3 regions of the Streptomyces sp. CA189 genome follow, and region 3 is predicted to be linked to each of the others. Evidence: riboswitches for the same ligand, from Rfam matches in the RefSeq annotation. Region 3 holds a riboswitch; each other region holds the start of a gene.
What was found. A riboswitch is a leader RNA that binds a small molecule or an ion and turns the genes downstream of it on or off. The one in region 3 is predicted to bind cobalamin.
Positions count from the first base shown of each region.

Region 1: it holds a riboswitch for cobalamin, as region 3 does, so the genes downstream of both, AC061S_RS12680 (energy-coupling factor ABC transporter permease) here and AC061S_RS02815 (ribonucleoside triphosphate reductase) in region 3, are expected to answer to the same signal.
Region 2: it holds a riboswitch for cobalamin, as region 3 does, so the genes downstream of both, metE (5-methyltetrahydropteroyltriglutamate--homocysteine S-methyltransferase) here and AC061S_RS02815 (ribonucleoside triphosphate reductase) in region 3, are expected to answer to the same signal.

Region 1 covers NZ_JBWJVM010000012.1:79,377-82,609, reverse strand. The annotation lists gene AC061S_RS12690 (flavodoxin family protein) at 1-275, opposite strand, end outside; gene AC061S_RS12685 (methylglyoxal synthase) at 354-1,271, opposite strand; cobalamin riboswitch at 1,403-1,596, shown strand; gene AC061S_RS12680 (energy-coupling factor ABC transporter permease) at 1,626-2,321, shown strand; gene AC061S_RS12675 (energy-coupling factor ABC transporter substrate-binding protein) at 2,330-2,659, shown strand; gene cbiQ (cobalt ECF transporter T component CbiQ) at 2,664-3,233, shown strand, end outside.
Region 2 covers NZ_JBWJVM010000017.1:44,155-47,387, forward strand. The annotation lists gene AC061S_RS16385 (RNA-guided endonuclease InsQ/TnpB family protein) at 1-142, shown strand, start outside; gene AC061S_RS16390 (GntR family transcriptional regulator) at 370-1,044, shown strand; cobalamin riboswitch at 1,165-1,390, shown strand; gene metE (5-methyltetrahydropteroyltriglutamate--homocysteine S-methyltransferase) at 1,563-3,233, shown strand, end outside.
Region 3 covers NZ_JBWJVM010000002.1:120,031-123,263, forward strand. The annotation lists gene AC061S_RS02810 (glycoside hydrolase family 71 protein) at 1-1,242, shown strand, start outside; cobalamin riboswitch at 1,339-1,479, shown strand; gene AC061S_RS02815 (ribonucleoside triphosphate reductase) at 1,523-3,233, shown strand, end outside.

The sequences.
Region 1 (3,233 bases), on a different contig from region 3:
AGCACGAGGATGTCCGCGTCCATGATCTGGCTGTAGAGCACCGGCCACTGATCGCTCTCCCAGCCGTGGTCGGTCATATCGGGCCAGACACCGGTGGCGATGTCGTGGTCGACGGCCCGGATGAGCGAGGTCCGGACCCCGGCGGCCTCCATCACCGCGCGGCTCTTGTCGATCAGGCCCTCGGTGTTGCTGGGCTCGGGCGATCGCTTGAGCGTGCAGTTGACGTAGACGGCGGTGAGGTCGGAGTAGTCGTACGCGTCGGATTCGGCTGCCACCGCCTCAGCCTGCGGGGCGCCGGGCGCCCCCGCCAGCCGACCGCGCCCGGACGGGGAGCGCGGCCGGCTCGGCCGTCCCTACAGGCTCTCGATCATGGCGTCCGCGCTCGCCGCGTTCAGCGCGAGCCGTACGTCGGCCAGCGCGACGAGCCGGATCAGCGCGCGGACGTCGTCGCCGTGCGGGTGCGAGGACAGCGGGTCGAAGAAGAAGACCAGCAGGTCGATCTCACCCTGGGTGACGAGGGCGCCGATCTGCTGGTCACCGCCGAGCGGGCCGCTGCGCAGCGGCGTCACGTCGAGGCCGATCATGCGGTTGATCAGGGTCCCGGTGGTGCCGGTCCCGTAGAGGCGGTGCGGCTTGAGGTCGGCGGCCCGGCGCTCCGTCCAGGCCAGCAGGTCCGCCTTGCGGGAGTCGTGGGCCACCAGAGCGACGCCGCGCGGCCGGTCGGTGCGGACGCCACCGGCGGTCAGCCAGGTCGGGTCGGCCAGCGGGAAGAGGTAGATGCCGGCGGCGCGCAGCTCTTCGCGACTGATGTGCCCGTCGTGGTTGGCGTCGATCCGGTCGAAGGCCAGGGCGTCGGCATCCTCGGAGAGACCCGTCGCACCGAAGATGTGCTCGTACTCCTCCCGGTCGATGCGGCCGTCGCCGTCCCGGTCGAGGGCGTCGGCGAGGGCGTCGAGGGCGCGCAGGGTGGAGGCGCGGAACGAGGGGTCCCCGTCGAACGCGTCGCGGGCGGCGGCGGCGACGAACTCCTGCTCGCTGATCCTGCCGCCCCGGTCCGTGTCGGCGGCGGCCTGGAGCTGGTTCCACAGCTCGGCGTACACGTCGTACAGCGCCGCCCGGCGCCTGCTGTCCCCGGGCTCGGTGAGGTGCTCGGCGAGCCGGCCCGCGTAGGCGATCAGGTCCTCGCGGCCGAGCTGGCCGTCGCCGTCCAGGTCGTACGCGCGGAACAGCCGGGCGATACGGGGCAGCCAGTCCTCGGCGGTCACGGACATGTAGAACTCCCTTTTCAGATGGGGCGGTTGATGCACATGGTAGCGGTACGGACACAGCGTGTTACCACTAAGCGGAATCCAGTCGCCGCCCGGCGTGGTTGGGGCGGGTTGTTACCGGTCCGCGCGGCCGACTAGGGTCAGCGGGCCTTGGTGTTCGGGAAACCGGTGAGAAACCGGTGCGGCCCTCGCCACTGTGATCGGGAAGTCCGGCTCCACTCCTGCGGGAAAGCCACTGGGCTGCGCGGGAGGTTCCGCGCTGCCCGGGAAGGCGGAGCATGGACGTCAACCCGTGAGCCAGGAGACCGGCCGGGGCGCGTTGTCCATCCACGAGGTGCTGGAGAGGTCTCCCTACTCATGCATATAGCCGAGGGGTTCCTGCCCCCTTTGCACGCGGTCGCCTGGGGCGCCGTGTCCGCCCCCTTCGTCGTCCACGGCGTCCGCTCGCTCACCCGCGAGGTGAAGGCCAACCCCGAGAGCACGCTGCTGCTCGGTGCGGCCGGAGCCTTCACTTTCGTCCTGTCCGCCCTGAAAATCCCTTCGGTGACCGGCAGTTGTTCACACCCCACGGGCACCGGGCTCGGGGCGATCCTGTTCCGGCCGCCGATCATGGCGGTGCTCGGCACGATCACCCTGCTGTTCCAGGCCCTGCTGCTGGCCCACGGCGGGCTCACCACCCTCGGCGCCAACGTCTTCTCGATGGCCATCGCCGGCCCGTGGGCGGGCTACGCCGTCTACCGCCTGCTGCGGAAGTTCGAACTGCCGCTGATGGTGACCGTCTTCTTCGGCGCCTTCTTCGCCGACCTGGTCACCTACTGCGTCACCAGCGTGCAGCTCGCCATGGCCTTCCCGGACCCGGCCTCCGGATTCGCGGGCTCGCTCGCGAAGTTCGGCGGGATCTTCGCGGTCACCCAGATACCGCTGGCCGTGAGCGAGGGGCTGCTGACCGTCCTGGTGATGCGGCTGCTGATGGCGTCGAGCAAGTCGGACCTGGTCCGGCTCGGCGTCGCCAAGCTGACCTCCCCCCGCACCGGAGAGAAGGCGGCGGCCTGATGAGCGGAATGTCGAAGAACACCAAGATCAACGCCTTGCTCCTGCTCCTGGTGGCGGCTCTGGCCGTCCTGCCGATCGCCCTGGGGCTCGGCGAGGGCAAGGAGGAGCCCTTCGCCGGCGCCGACGCCCAGGCGGAGGCGGCGATCACCGAGCTGAAGCCGGATTACGAGCCCTGGTTCTCCCCTCTTTACGAACCCCCCTCCGGCGAGGTCGAGTCCGCGCTGTTCGCCTTGCAGGCGGCCCTGGGCGCGGGCGTGCTCGCGTACTACTTCGGCGTCCGCAAGGGCCGCCGCCAGGGGGCGGCCGCCGCCGCTGCCGCCACCGCCCCGGAGGCGTAGGCGGGTGCTGCCGATCGACGTGGCCGCGCACAGCAGTCGCTGGCGCGGCCGGCACCCGCTGGAGAAGGCCCTGCTCGGGATCGGGCTGACGGTCACCGCCGTGTGCCTGCCGCCCTGGCCGGGCGGGCCGCTGGTGGCCGCCGCCACCCTCGCCGTGCTGCTCGGCCCGGCGGGGGTGCCCGGCCGGCAGCTCTGGCGGGCCTTCCGGATCCCGCTCGGCTTCTGCTTCACCGGGGCGCTGCCGCTGCTGTTCGCGGTCGGCGGCCCGGCCGGGCCGGTGTCCCTGGCCCCCGACGGCCCCCGCCTCGCCGCCGAACTGCTGCTGCGCACCTCGGCGGCCTCGCTCGGACTCCTGCTGTTCGCCTTCACCACCCCGGTCTCCGACGTGCTGCCCCGGCTGGTGCGGGCCGGGGTGCCGGCCCCGGTGGTGGACGTGGCCCTGGTCATGTACCGGATCGGCTTCCTGCTGCTCGACTCCATGGCCCAGGTCCGCCGGGCCCAGGCGGCCCGGCTCGGCCACACCGGCCGGGCGGCGGTGTGGCGTTCCCTGGCCGGGCTCGCCGCCACCTCCTTC
Region 2 (3,233 bases), on a different contig from region 3:
CGGAGCCGTGTACCCCAGGGACAAGAACTCCGCCCACGTGATGCTCGTCCGGGCTGGTCTCAACCCGGCTGGTGCCGATCGTGTAAGAGCGTGCGGACCGCCGGTCCGCAGCCAACGTGAGCCAGGAATCCCCTCCCAGTAGGGAGCGGAGGATTCAATGTGTGGCACTCCGTTCGGGTCTTCCGAACGGTGTCGATGAAATATTGTCTACAGGATGGAATCGTTGGCGGCAAGGGCTGACGCGGGCCTGGCGGTGGGGAGTTGGCCGTCGGGAGGCCGCCGTCTCGGTGCGCCGTAGACTGTAGGCGAAAGACAATCCATCATGGGGTTCGCGACGCAGCGGCCGGCGCTGCCCAGGAGGGAACCGTGATGTTGTCGACAGGACTGCCGCAGGGGGCGGTGCCCAAGCTCGAACGGCCCGGCCCGCTGCGTGACCGCGTCTACGGGGCCCTGCTGGAGCTCATCACCACCCGCGCCCTCCAGCCGGGGCAGCACCTGGTCGAGAGCGAGCTCGCCGGACACCTCGGGGTGTCCCGGCAGCCCGTACGGGAGGCGCTGCAGCGCCTCAGCACCGAGGGATGGGTCGATCTGCGGCCCGCCCAGGGGGCGTTCGTGCACGAGCCGACCGAGGCGGAGGCCGACCAGCTCCTCACGGTCCGCACCCTCCTGGAGGCCGAAGCCGCCCGGCTGGCCGCCGCCCACGCCGGCGCCGAGGCCATCGCGGCGCTCGAAGAGCTGTGCGCGGAGGGTGAGCGGGCCGTCGCCGCGGACGACGTGGACGCCGCGGTCAGGGCGAACGCCCGCCTGCACGCGAAGATCATGGAGCTCGCGGGCAACGCCGTCCTCGCCGAGCTGGCCGCACAGGTGGACCGGCGCGTCCGCTGGTACTACACGCCCGTCGCACGGCAGCGGGGCCGTCAGTCCTGGGTCGAGCACCGGGAGTTGATCGCGGCGATCGCGGACCGTGACGGGGAGGCCGCGACGGCGATCATGCGCGCGCACACGGAGCACACGCGGAAGATGTACCACGAGCGGGAGAAATAGCAGTCCGGCGGCGGGATAGGTGACGGGACCGGCGGTCGCGGGCGGGGGCGTTGTGGCTCCGTGTCCCATCTCACCGTCCGACATTCGGGAAGCTGTGTTCATTTCCCGGTGATCCGCCCTAATGTGGGCCGCGCAGCTGGTTCGCCCCCGTCCGCCAGGCGGGATGCGTCGTAAGAGGGAACCCGGTGGGAATCCGGGACTGCCCCGCAGCGGTGAGCGGGAACGACCGCCGTCATACGCACTGGGACCGGAACCGGTCCTGGGAAGCGACGGCCATTAGGTGCCCGCCGGGAGACCGGCAGGCGTGCCCGCGAGTCCGAAGACCTGCCCGTTGCCCGTGCGCGATCGACCGCGCACGGTTTCCCGGTGACCTCGTGGGCGGGTCGGCGTGCTTCAGGCGGATCCTCCCGTCGCGTACCGAGCCGTACGCGACCCCGGCGCCCGCCCGTTCCCGCACCCCCTTCGCGTCCGCGACCCGTCACCGGGTCCATGGAGACACGCTCGCGAAGGAGAGTTCCGTGACCACCGAGTCCGCAGCAGCATCCACAGCCGCATCCACCGCCGCATCCGTACGGGCCACCGTGTACGGCTACCCCCGCCAGGGACAGAACCGGGAACTGAAGAAGGCGGTCGAGGGCTACTGGAAGGGCCGCGTCACCGCCGAAGCCCTCCGAGCCACGGCCCGCGAACTGCGCCGCACCAACTGGGCCCGGCTCGCCGAGGCAGGCATCACCGAGGTCCCGACCGGCGACTTCTCGTACTACGACCACGTCCTGGACACCACCGTCATGGTCGGCGCGATCCCCGACCGGCATCGGTCCGCCGTCGAGGCGGACGCCCTGGACGGCTACTTCGCGATGGCGCGCGGCACCCAGGACGTGGCCCCGCTGGAGATGACCAAGTGGTTCGACACCAACTACCACTACCTCGTCCCCGAACTCGGGCCCGACACCGTCTTCACCGCGGAACCCGCCCGCCAGGTAGCCGAATTGAAGGAGGCCCTGGCCCTCGGCCACTCGGCCCGCCCGGTCCTGGTCGGACCGGTGACCTACCTGCTCCTCGCCAAGCCCGCGCCCGGCGCGGCCCCCGGCTTCGATCCGCTGACCCTGCTCGACCGGCTGCTTCCCGTCTACGCGCAGGTCCTCGCCGAACTGCGCGCGGCGGGCGCCGCCTGGGTCCAGCTCGACGAGCCGGCCCTGGTCCAGGACCGCACCCCGGCCGAACTGAACGCTGCGGCCCGCGCCTACCGCGAGCTCGGCGGTCTCACCGAACGCCCCAAGCTGCTCGTCGCCTCCTACTTCGACCGGCTCGGCGAGGCCCTGCCCGTGCTGGTGAAGGCGCCCGTGGAGGGCCTCGCCCTCGACTTCACCGACCGGGCCGCGGCCAACCTCGACGACCTCGCCGCGGTCGGCGGCATCCCCGGCAAGCGGCTGGTCGCCGGCGTGGTCAACGGCCGCAACATCTGGATCAACGACTACCAGAAGTCGCTGACGACCCTGGGCACCCTGCTCGGCCTCGCCGACCGGGTCGACGTCGCCGCGTCCTGCTCCCTGCTGCACGTCCCGCTGGACGCGGACGCCGAGCGGGACACCGATCCGCAGATCCGGCGCTGGCTCGCCTTCGCCCGCCAGAAGACCACCGAGATCAGCACCCTCGCCCGCGGCCTGGCCCGGGGCACCGACGCGATCGCGGCCGAACTCGCCGCCAACCGGGCCGACCTGGCCTCCCGCGCCGCCTCCCGGATCACCCACGACCCCGCCGTCCGGGCCCGCAGCGCCGCGATCAGCGCGGCCGACGTCCACCGCTCCCCGTCCTACCCCGAACGGGCCGCCGCCCAGCGCGCCCACCTCGGCCTGCCCCTGCTCCCGACCACCACCATCGGCTCCTTCCCGCAGACCACGGAACTGCGCACCGCCCGCGCCGACCTGCGCGCGGGACGCATCGGCACGGCGGGCTACGAGGAGCGCATCCGGGCGGAGATCCGCGAAGTCGTCTCCTTCCAGGAGAAGGCGGGCCTCGACGTGCTGGTGCACGGAGAGCCGGAACGCAACGACATGGTCCAGTACTTCGCCGAGCAGCTGACCGGCTACCTCGCCACCCAGCACGGCTGGGTCCAGTCCTACGGCACCCGCTACGTCCGCCCGCCGGTCCTCGCCGGAGACATCTCCCGCCCCGACCCGATGACCGTC
Region 3 (3,233 bases):
CCCGACGCCGACTACTACACCCGCAACTACCTGAAGCCCGACGGCGAGAACGGCAAGCACCGGCGCTACGGCGGCCTGCTGCGCGACCGGCCGCCGCCCGTCCAGCCCAAGGCCGGGGGCTGGGAGCTCGCCAACCTCCAGCAGGAGGTCCGCACCGCCCGCGCCGCCGGCATCGACGGCTTCACCCTCGACCTGCTCTCCCTCTCCGGGAAGAACCTCGAACGCTGCAAGCTGCTGATGGAGGCCGCCCGTTCGGTGGACCCGGCCTTCAAGGTCATGCTGATGCCGGACATGACCTCTCTGGACACCGACGACCCGCGCGTGCTCGCCGACCTCCTCGCGGACCTCGGCAGGGCCCCGGCCGCCCACCGGCTCCCCGACGGGCGGCTGGTCGTCTCGCCGTTCAAGGCGGAGCAGAAGAGCGTCGCCTGGTGGACCCGGGTCATCGACGACCTGAAGTCCCGGCACGGCATCCGCACCGCCTTCGTTCCGCTCTTCCTCGACTTCGGCGCGCACAGCGGCGAGTTCGAGCCCATCAGCCACGGATTCTCCGAGTGGGGCAGCCGCAGCTACGTCGGCCAGGAGAGCTCCACGCGCGACGTACGGCGCGCCCACGCCGCCGGCAAGATCTGGATGCAGCCCGTATCGGTCCAGGACGCCCGGCCCAACCAGGGCGTCTACGACGAGGCGGGCAACACCGCGACCCTGCGCGCCACGTGGAACCGTGCCATCGAGGACGGGGCCGACTGGGTCCAGCTCACCACCTGGAACGACTACAGCGAGGGCAGCCAGTTCGCGCCCTCCCTGCACAACGGCCACGCCTACCTGGACCTTTCCTCGTACTACCTCACCCGGTTCAAGACGGGCGGCTGGCCGAAGATCGTCCGGGACACGCTGTACCTGAGCTCGCGCACCCAGTTCGCCGCCGCCGCCCCGAGCGGCGGCCAGTCCCTCGTGATGTCGCTGCGGGGCGGCAGCGCCGCGGCCCGGGACACGGTGGAGGTGCTGAGCTTCCTGACCGCGCCCGCGAGCATCCGTACGGCCGTGGGGGCGGCGCGGGACACGCACGCGGCCCCGGCCGGGGTCCACTCCGAGCTGCTGCCCCTGAGTCCGGGCGCCGGGTCCGCGGCCGTGGTGCGGGACGGCGGGGCCGGGGCCCGGGTGGAGCTGCGCTACCGGGTGGACCGCGCGGTGGAGGTCCAGGACCTCCAGTACTACGCGGCCACCAGCGGCCGGAGCTGAGTCCGCAGAGGCTGAAGTCCGCAGGGGCTGAAATCCCTTGGTTCGGGACCTTCGTCACCCCATATGTAGTGGTGGCACTCTGCTGTCGCATCTATATGTAGTGTTGGCCCTGCCGGTTCGGCGGGGCCTCTCCCCGACCGAGGCAACAGGGAACCCGGTGGGAATCCGGGACTGCCCCGCAACGGTGAGTCCGCCACGGCGGACGAGTCCGACACCTGCCGGCATGGGCTGTGAAAAGGGCCCGCCATTCTTCCGTGCCGAGCCCCGTGGGAGGGCTGCCGTGACTGCTGTCGTCAATGCCGTAGAGACCGTGACCGAATACCTGGACCGCCGGGACTGGCGGGTGAACGCCAACGCCAACCAGGGATATTCGCTCGGCGGACTCATCCTCAACGCCGCCGGCAAGGTCACCGCCAACTACTGGCTGGAACAGGTCTATCCCGCCGCCGTGGCGCGCGCCCACCGCGACGGCGACTTCCACATCCACGACCTGGACATGCTCTCCGGCTACTGCGCCGGCTGGTCCCTGCGCACCCTGCTGACCGAGGGCTTCAACGGGGTACCCGGACAGATCGACTCCGCCCCGCCCAGGCACCTGTCCTCGGCCGTGGGCCAGATCGTGAACTTCCTCGGCACCCTGCAGAACGAATGGGCGGGCGCCCAGGCCTTCTCCTCCTTCGACACCTACCTCGCCCCCTACGTCCGCCTCGACGCGATGAGCTATGACCAGGTCAGGCAGTGCGTCCAGGAGCTGGTGCACAACCTGAACGTGCCCTCGCGCTGGGGCACCCAGACCCCCTTCACCAACCTCACCTTCGACTGGACCTGCCCCGAGGACCTGCGCGAGCAGATCCCGGTGGTCGCGGGGGAGGAGACCGGATTCACCTACGGCGAGCTCCAGGCCGAGATGGACCTGATCAACCGGGCGTACCTGGAGGTGATGACGGAAGGCGACGCCACCGGGCGGGTGTTCACCTTCCCCATCCCGACCTACAACATCACCCGGGACTTCCCCTGGGAGAGCGAGAACGCCGAGCGGCTCTTCGCGATGACCGCCAAGTACGGGCTCCCGTACTTCCAGAACTTCATCAACTCCGAGCTCGAACCGAACATGATCCGCTCCATGTGCTGCCGGCTCCAGCTCGACCTGACCGAGCTCCTCAAACGCGGCAACGGCCTCTTCGGCAGCGCCGAGCAGACCGGCTCGCTCGGCGTGGTCACCCTCAACTGCGCCCGCCTCGGGCACCTTTGCTCGGGTGACGAGCCACGGCTGATGGCCGAGGTGGACCGGCTGTGCGAGCTCGCCAAGGACAGCCTCGAACTCAAGCGGATCACCGTCCAGGACCTGATCGACGGCGGTCTCTTCCCGTACACCAAGCGGTACTTGGGCACCCTGCGCAACCACTTCTCCACCATCGGCGTCAACGGCGTCAACGAGATGGTCCGCAACTTCAGCGGGGACGCCCACGACATCACCGCGCCCGAGGGCCACGCCCTCGCGGTCCGCCTCCTGGACCGGGTCCGGGCCCGGATGGTCGACTTCCAGGAGAGCACCGGCCACCTCTACAACCTGGAGGCCACCCCGGCCGAGGGCACCACGTACCGCTTCGCGAAGGAGGACCGGGCCCGCTTCCCCGGCATCCTCCAGGCCGGCACCGACGCCAACCCGTACTACACCAACTCCTCGCAGCTTCCGGTCGGCTGGACCGACGACCCCTTCGAGGCGCTGGAGCGCCAGGACGAACTGCAGGGCAAGTACACGGGCGGCACCGTCCTGCACCTGTACACCCCCGAGCGGATCCCGACGGCGGAGGCCTGCCGCAAGCTGGTCCGCCGCTCGCTGGAGACCTTCCGGCTGCCGTACCTGACGGTGACCCCGACCTTCTCCATCTGCGCGGACCACGGCTACCTGGCGGGAGAGCAACCCGAGTGCCCCACGTGCGGGGCGGCGTGCGAGGTGTGGACCCGGGTCATGGGTTACCACCGCCCGG